DNA from 2 places in the Methylobacterium sp. CM6257 genome. Region 2 is predicted to be linked to the other one. Evidence: predicted binding sites of a transcription regulator. Region 2 holds the regulator's gene; the other holds the start of a gene.
What was found. Region 2 encodes HrcA, which represses chaperone genes, less so after heat shock. Its sites were predicted from a motif close to GTTAGCACTCNCNNNNNGNGAGTGCTAAC; they were not measured.

Region 1: groES (co-chaperone GroES) is a predicted target of HrcA. The motif match lies at 2,138-2,166, and genes of this name have one in related genera.

The regions. Positions count from the first base shown of each region.
Region 1 covers NZ_CM137735.1:1,965,675-1,969,994, forward strand. The annotation lists gene groL (chaperonin GroEL) at 65-1,705, opposite strand; gene groES (co-chaperone GroES) at 1,777-2,067, opposite strand; gene ACYCO6_RS09710 (magnesium transporter CorA family protein) at 2,279-3,265, shown strand; gene ACYCO6_RS09715 (methyl-accepting chemotaxis protein) at 3,473-4,320, shown strand, end outside.
Region 2 covers NZ_CM137735.1:1,076,429-1,080,748, forward strand. The annotation lists gene ACYCO6_RS05200 (hypothetical protein) at 37-495, shown strand; gene ACYCO6_RS05205 (DUF1236 domain-containing protein) at 492-749, shown strand; gene hrcA (heat-inducible transcriptional repressor HrcA) at 808-1,863, opposite strand; gene rph (ribonuclease PH) at 2,031-2,744, shown strand; gene rdgB (RdgB/HAM1 family non-canonical purine NTP pyrophosphatase) at 2,756-3,370, shown strand; gene hemW (radical SAM family heme chaperone HemW) at 3,409-4,320, shown strand, end outside.

The sequences.
Region 1 (4,320 bases), 890 kb from region 2:
GCCCAAAAGAAAAGGGGCCGCCTCTCGGCGACCCCCTTCCTCCGTCTCGATGGATGGCGCGGACTTAGAAGTCCATGCCGCCCATGCCGCCGCCCGGCATCGCCGGAGCAGGGCTGTCCTTCTTCGGCGCGTCGGCGACCATCGCCTCGGTGGTCACCAGCAGGCCGGCCACGGACGCGGCGTCCTGCAGGGCGGTGCGCACCACCTTGGCCGGGTCGACGATGCCGGCCTGGATCATGTCGACGTACTCTTCGGTCTGGGCGTTGAAGCCGAAGGTCTCCGAGGAGGTGTTGTCGGTGATCTTGCCGACCACGATCGAGCCCTCCACGCCCGCGTTCTGGGCGATCTGGCGGATCGGCGCCTCAAGCGCCTTCAGCACGATCTTGATGCCGGCCTGCACGTCCGGAACGTCGGACTTCAGCTCGGAAACCGCCTTCTTGGCCCGCAGCAGCGCGGTGCCGCCGCCCGGGACGATGCCTTCCTCGACCGCCGCGCGGGTGGCGTTGAGGGCGTCGTCGACGCGGTCCTTCTTCTCCTTCACCTCGACCTCGGTCGCACCGCCGACGCGGATCACCGCGACGCCACCGGCGAGCTTGGCCAGACGCTCCTGCAGCTTCTCCCGGTCGTAGTCCGAGGTGGTCTCCTCGATCTGCGCCTTGATCTGCGCGATGCGGCCCTCGATGTCGGACTTCTCGCCGACGCCGTCGATGATCGTGGTGTTCTCCTTCTCGATGCGCACGCGCTTGGCGCGACCGAGCATGGGGAGCGTCACGTTCTCGAGCTTGATGCCGAGATCCTCGGCGATCATCTGGCCCTTGGTCAGGATCGCGATGTCCTCGAGCATCGCCTTGCGGCGGTCACCGAAGCCCGGCGCCTTGACGGCCGCGACCTTCAGGCCGCCGCGCAGCTTGTTGACCACCAGGGTGGCGAGCGCCTCGCCCTCGATGTCCTCGGCGATGATCAGCAGCGGCTTGCCGGTCTGAACAACCGCCTCGAGCACCGGCAGCATGGCCTGGAGCGAGGAGAGCTTCTTCTCGTGGATGAGGATGTAGGGATCCTCGAGCTCGGCGACCATCTTCTCCGCGTTCGTGATGAAGTACGGGGAGAGGTAGCCGCGGTCGAACTGCATGCCCTCGACGACGTCGAGCTCGGTCTCGGCCGTCTTGGCCTCCTCGACCGTGATGACGCCCTCGTTGCCCACCTTCTGCATGGCGTGGGCGATCATCTCGCCGATCTCCTTGTCGCCGTTGGCGGAGATCGTGCCGACCTGGGCGACCTCGTCGGAGGTCGAGACCTTCTTGGCGCGCGAGGTGATGTCCTTCACGGCGGCCTGCGTGGCGAGGTCGATGCCGCGCTTCAGGTCCATCGGGTTGATGCCGGCGGCGACGTACTTGGCGCCCTCGCGGACGATGGCCTGGGCCAGCACGGTCGCAGTGGTGGTGCCGTCACCGGCGATGTCGTTGGTCTTCGAGGCCACTTCGCGCACCATCTGGGCGCCCATGTTCTCGAACTTGTCGGCGAGCTCGATCTCCTTGGCGACCGTCACACCGTCCTTGGTGATGCGCGGGGCGCCGAAGCTCTTCTCGATCACGACGTTGCGGCCCTTCGGGCCGAGCGTCACCTTCACCGCGTCGGCGAGGATGTCGACGCCGCGCAGCATCTTGTCACGCGCGTCGGCGGAGAAACGAACGTCTTTCGCTGCCATTGTGTGCCTCTTGTCGTAGGGTTGGACCCCAAGGCCCTGACGGCCTCAAAGGGCGGGGAGGGGTGATCCGATCAGGCGGCGACGACGCCCATGATGTCGGATTCCTTCATGATCAGGAGATCCTGACCGTCGATCTTGACCTCGGTGCCGGACCACTTGCCGAACAGCACGCGGTCGCCGGCCTTCACGTCGAGCGCGTTGACGCGGCCCTGCTCGTCGCGGGCGCCGGGACCGACGGCGACGACCTCGCCCTCCTGCGGCTTCTCCTTGGCGGTGTCCGGGATGATGATGCCGCCCTTGGTCTTCTCCTCGCTCTCGATGCGACGGACGACCACGCGGTCGTGCAGCGGACGGAACTTCATGAGCTGCCCTCTTGCTTCAGGTCTGGAGTTGGCGTTGATGCGGCCGGCGGGACCGCTGGCGAACCCGACTGTTAGCACTCTGTCTCGGCGAGTGCCAATGACGGCGGCGAGATAGTCTCGCGTGACTTCCGAGTCAAGGCTGTCGCACCCTCGCGTGACGGCGAGATGACGTCCCGGTGGCCTCCTCCCTGCTCATGGATAATGCGCCTTCATGCTGAGCCTGCACGGACCAGACGGGCCGCTGGCACCGGAAGCCGGCGGCACAGGCGCCCGCCATGCCGTCTGGCTGGACCTCAACGACCCAAGCCCAGAGGAGGCGGCTACTGTCGAGACCGCGACCGGCCTCCGCGTCCCATCCCGCGCGGCCCTCTCCGAGGTCGAGACGTCGAGCCGGCTGCGCCGCGTCAAGGGCGGCCTCTCCCTCTCGACGCCGATGATCACCTTCGAGCGCAGCGATTCGCAGCTGAAACCGCTGGGCTTCCTGCTGTCGAAGGACCACCTCGTCACGATCCGCTTCCACGACCTGCGGGCCTTCGAATCCTCGGCAAAGCGCATCGCCGAGGGCGACGGGAGCGCCACACCGAGCGAGATCTTCCTGATCGTCCTTGAGGAGCTGGTCGACAGTCTCGCGGACGCACTTGAAGACATGGCGTCGGAACTCGACACGCTCTCCACACGGATCTTCGATTTCGACGTGCGCGGCGCGGATCGGCGGCGGCTGGAGAGCCCGCCGCCCCGCCGCCGCGACCTTGCCTTGCGCCGGATCTTGCGCGGGATCAGCAACCGCGGAAAGGTGTTGGGCAAGATCCGCGCAAGCCTGCTCGGCCTGGAGCGGATCGTACCGTTCGTCGCGGCGGCCTGTGACGGGCTGGGGCTGCCCGAGGACGGCCGGTTCGAGACGATCCGGCGCGACATCGAATCCCTCGATGAGTTCGAGACGCGGCTGGCCGAGAACGTGCAGTTCCTCTTGGACGCGGCCCTCGGTCTCATCAACATCGAGCAGAACAATGTCTTCCGGGTGCTGACCGTCGTCTCCGTCGTGGGCGTGCCCCCGACGCTGATCGCCTCCATGTACGGCATGAATTTCAAGCACATGCCGGAACTGGACTGGACCTACGGCTACCCCTACGCGCTCGGGCTGATCCTGCTCAGTGCCGTCGTGCCGATCGTGTACTTCCGGATACGCGGCTGGTTCTGATATTCAGCCTGCAAATGTATTTCGACAAAGACATTGCCGGCTCAATATGGATTGAGCGCCGTTAGCTGGTCTTTTGATCGATTTCTCGGAACAGAGCGCCGCAGATCACATCGACACAGCGCGGCGAAATCTGCCAGTCGTCGCATAATTATAAAATTTTCAACATAATAGATGTTAGGTCCGCACTCGGATACTGCGAGCACCGTCATGTTCAATCGAACCATGTACAATGAAGCTCAGACCGAGATCGAAGCGCTCGACCGATCGCTGGCGATCATCGAGTTCTCCATGGATGGCAACGTCCTCCATGCGAACCAGAACTTCCTGAATTTGATGAAATACAATCTCGCGGACATCAGGAACAAGCATCATCAGCTCTTCATCGAGAAGGTCTACGCCGCAAGCCCGGATTATGCCGCCTTCTGGGACGGCCTGAGGCGCGGCCGGTATGTCACCGGTGAGTTCCTGCGGGTCGACAAGGATGGCGCATCGGTCTGGCTCGAGGCCACCTACAACCCGGTGCTCGACGCGAAAGGACGACCGATCAAGGTGGTCAAGTTCGCCTCCGACATCTCGGCGAAGAAAAAGGAGATCAGCCGGCTCCTGACGATGATCGACAACGTTCCGGTGGCAGTGATGACCGCCGACCTCAACGACGACTGCAAGATCGACTACCTCAACGCCACGTCGCGTCGGACGCTGGCGACGATCGAGCAGCATCTGCCGGTCAAGGCCGGCGATATGCTCGGGTGCTCCTTCGACGTCTTCCACAAGAATCCGCACCACCAGCGCACCATGCTGGCGGATGCGAGCCGCCTGCCGCACACCACCAAGATCAAGGTCAGGCCGGAGACGCTCAACCTGCGGGTGACCGCGGTGAACGACGAGACCGGCCGCTACATCGGGCCGATGCTGACCTGGGCCGTGGTCACCGCGCAGGTGAACATGGAACTGGAGGTGAAGCAGGTCGTCGACGCCGTCGGCTCCGCAATCCACGAGATGCAGAACTCGGCCGAGGGGTTGATGCAGTCGGCCGAATCCGCCCGCGCCAAAGC
Region 2 (4,320 bases):
CGGCCTTCGCCCAGGGCGGTCCTGGCGGCGGAGCTGGTGGCGGCGCAGCAGGGGGCGCCGCCGGCGGCAGTGCTACAGGCGGTGGAGCCGGTCCCGCCGCTGGTGGCGCCGGTTCGGGGGGGGCCGGAGGCGGCGCGCGAGGCGGAGCCGAAGGCGGTGGCGTGCGCGGACCCGGAGGGGGCGCCGAGGGTGGAGCGCGCGGCGCAGAGCCCGGCGGAGCCCCGCAGCGCGGAGCCGAAGGCCCCGGCCGAGCCGGGGGTGCCAGCGGCGATCGCAACGGCGCCGGCGATCGGACGGGTGCAGGAGAGAAGACGGGTGCAGGAGAGAAAGAGAAACGGGGCGGAGCCGAAAAGGGCGGCCGCGACGCCGGTCCAGCCGGTGAACGCGGGAACCACGATGCAGCCGGTCCAGGCCGTGGCGGTGAAAAGGGGGCGGCAGGTGAACGGGGTGGGCGAGAAGGTGCCCACCACGGCGGCTCGGCACGCGGCGCGGTGAGCCGACTCGATACCCGGCAGCGCACCGAGTTCCGCAGCTCGATCACGCATCTGGGGGTCTCGCCGGTCCGCGATGTTTCCTTCGCTGTGACGGTGGGTACCGCGATCCCGCGCTCGGTCACCCTGCACCGGCTACCGCCGGCGATCATCACGCTCGTGCCGGCCTACGAGGGCTACGAGTTCATCCTGGTTCGCGACGATATCGTGATCGTCGATCCCGACACCTACGAAATCGTGGACGTGATCCCGGCCTGACCGGTCCGGCGGTTCGAGTCACGGGCACCGGGCGGGGTCTTTCCTGCCCGGCGCGGCCTCATCGTCCACCGTCGAGGAGCTTGGAGACGACGCGGGCCGTGTAGTCGACCATCGGCACGATGCGGGCGTAGTTCAGCCGGGTCGGGCCGATGACGCCGACGACGCCGACGATCTTCTGAGACCCATCCCGGAACGGCGCCGCGATCAGCGACGAGCCCGAGAGCGAGAACAGCTTGTTCTCCGAGCCGATGAAGATCCGCACGCCCTCGCCGCCCTCGGCACGAGCCAGCAGGTCGATCACGTCCTTTTGCGTCTCAAGGTCGTTGAACAGCAGGCGGATGCGTTCGAGATCCTCGGCGGCGCGCAGGTCGTCGAGCAGGTTGGCCTGCCCGCGCACGATCAGCTGACGCGCCTCCGTAGGACCGACCGAGGTGGCGAGCCCGGCATCCACCAGGCGCTCGGTCAGTGCATCGAGCTCGCGCTTCATCGCCTTGCGCCCGGCCTCGATCTCGGCGCGCAGCGATCCGAGGGTGCGGCCCTGGAGCCGGGCGTTGAGGAAGTTCGTGGCCTCCTGCAGCGCGCCCGCCGGCAGCCCCGGGGGCAGCTCTACGAGCCGGTTCTCCACGGAGCCGTCATCCGAGACCAGGATGACGAGGGCCCGAGCCGGGTCGAGGCGAACGAACTCAATGTGCTTGAGGTTCACATTGGCCTTGGTAGTCAGCACCACCCCGGCTCCGCGCGAGACGCCCGACAGCATGGTCGAGGCTTCGGCCAGCGCCGATTCGAACGTGTGACCCGAGGCCGCGGCCCGCATCTGCGCCTCGATCCGGTTCTGCTCGTCTTGGCTGACGTCGCCGAGTTCGAGCATCGCGTCGACGAAGAATCGTAGGCCGAGCTCCGTCGGCAGGCGGCCGGCCGAGGTATGGGGCGCGAAGATCAGGCCGGAATGCTCCAGGTCGGCCATCACGTTGCGGATCGACGCAGGCGACAGCGTCATCGGGAGGATCCGCGCCAGGTTGCGTGATCCGACCGGCTCGCCCGTCGTGAGATAGCTCTCGACGATCTGCCGGAAGATCTCGCGAGCACGCTCGTTGAGTGCGGCTAGAGCCTGCATCGGTGGGTCGTTCAGAAATCGGGGGTTCGGGTCTGTCACGCGATCATCCTGTCGTCCGATCATGTCCGCCCGCCCCGCCCGGATCAATCCGTACGGCGATGCTTGCCCGCGGTGGCGCGGCGGCCTAAGAGCCCGGCCCTCTGTTCTCTCACCAGAAGGGGCCCGCGATGCGGCCTTCCAAGCGTGCCGCCGACGAGTTGCGGCCCGTCAGCCTGGAGCGCGCGGTATCGCGCTACGCCGAAGGCTCATGCCTCGTCAGCTTCGGCAACACCCGCGTGCTCTGCACCGCCTCGCTGGAGGAGCGAGGTCCTCCGTGGCTACGCGGTTCGGGCAAGGGCTGGGTCACGGCCGAGTACGCCATGCTGCCGCGTGCGACGCACGAACGCACCCGGCGCGAGGTCGGTTCCGGCAAGCCGTCCGGGCGTACGCAGGAGATCCAGCGCCTGATTGGCCGGTCTCTCCGGGCCGTCACTAACCTGCCCGCCATGGGCGAGCGCCAGATCACGGTCGATTGTGACGTGATCCAGGCCGACGGTGGCACGCGGACCGCCGCGATCACCGGCGCCTGGGTGGCGCTGCACGATTGCTTCGCCTGGATGCGAGCGCGCTCGATCATCTCGGTCGACCCGCTGCGCGATCACGTCGCGGCGGTCTCCTGCGGCCTATACATGGGCAGCCCGGTGCTCGACCTCGACTACGCCGAGGATTCTGCGGCCGAAACCGACGCGAACTTCGTGCTCACCGGCCGGGGCGGAATCGTCGAGGTGCAGGGCACTGCCGAGATGGAGCCGTTCTCGGAGGCGCAGCTCCTCGAATTGCTGCAGCTCGCCCGCGCCGGAACGGACCGGCTGGTCGCCCTGCAGAAGGAGGCGATCGCGTGAGCCGCAGGCTGATGGGCAAGGTGGTGATCGCCACCCACAATTCCGGCAAGCTCGTGGAGATGCGCGAGCTGCTAGCACCCTTCGGCGTCGAGGCGGTTTCGGCCGGCGAACTCGGGCTGCCCGAGCCCGAGGAAACCGGAACCATGTTCGCTGAGAATGCCGCCCTCAAGGCGAAGGCCGCCGCCGGGGCTACCGGGCTTCCGGCCTTCGCCGACGATTCCGGCTTGTGCGTGGACGCGCTGGACGGCGCGCCGGGCATCTTCTCGGCCCGCTGGGCGGGACCCAACAAGGATTTCTCCGGCGCCATGGCGCGGATCTTCTCCGAGCTGAACCGGCGCGGCGCCGAGAGCCGCCGGGCGCATTTCGTCTCGGCGCTGGTGCTTGCCTGGCCGGACGGACACACGGAGCTGTTCGAGGGCCGGGTCTTCGGCGATCTCGTGGAGCCGCGCGGCTCGGCCGGCTTCGGCTACGACCCGATCTTCCGGCCAGACGGCCACGAGCGCACCTTCGGCGAGATGACCGCCGAGGAGAAGCACGGCGTCGACTGGCAGCGGGGGCAGGGATTGTCGCACCGCGCCCAGGCCTTCGTGGACCTCAGCCGCGCTTGCCTCGCGGCCCGTTCCTGATTGCCAAACCGGGCACCCGCGCTCACATCCCGGCCATCATGACCTCGAACGGCCCGGACCATCCGACCCGCGATGCGGGTTTCGGGATCTACCTGCACTGGCCCTTCTGCGCGGCGAAGTGCCCCTATTGCGACTTCAACAGCCACGTCCGGCACGCGGGCGTGGATGAGCCGCGCTTCCTCGATGCCTTCCGGGCCGAGATCGGCCACAACGCCGCGCGCACCCCGGGCCGCACGGTCACCAGCATCTTTCTCGGCGGCGGGACGCCGTCGCTGATGCAGCCCGCGACGGTCGCGGGCCTGCTCGACGCCGTGGCGTCCCATTGGGCGGTGGCACCGGATGCGGAGATTACCCTTGAGGCCAACCCGTCAAGCGTTGAGGCCGGCCGCTTCCACGGCTACCGCGCCGCCGGGGTCAACCGTGTATCGCTGGGCGTGCAGGCGCTCGACGACGCGTCCCTGAGGACGCTCGGCCGGCTCCACGACGTCGCGCAGGCGCTGGACGCGATCCGTGTCGCGCAATCCGTCTACGCGCGCACCTCCTTCGACCTGATCTATGCCCGGCCGGGCCAGACCCCCGCGATGTGGCGGGCCGAGCTGGGCGAGGCACTGGCGCTGGCCGCCGAGCACCTCTCCCTCTACCAGCTCACCATCGAGCCCGGGACGCCGTTCCACGGCCTCGCCGCCTCCGGCAAGCTGGTGACGCCGGACGACGAGACCGGTCGGGCCCTCTACGACGTGACCCAGGATCTCTGCGCGCGCGCGGGGCTGCCGGCCTACGAGATCTCCAACCATGCCCGGCCGGGCGCGGAATCGCGCCACAACCTGCTCTACTGGCGCTACGGCGAATATGCCGGCATCGGCCCCGGCGCCCATGGACGGCTCGTCACGAACGAGGGCCGGATCGGCACCGTCACGGAGCGCTCGCCGGAGGCCTGGCGCGCCCGGGTC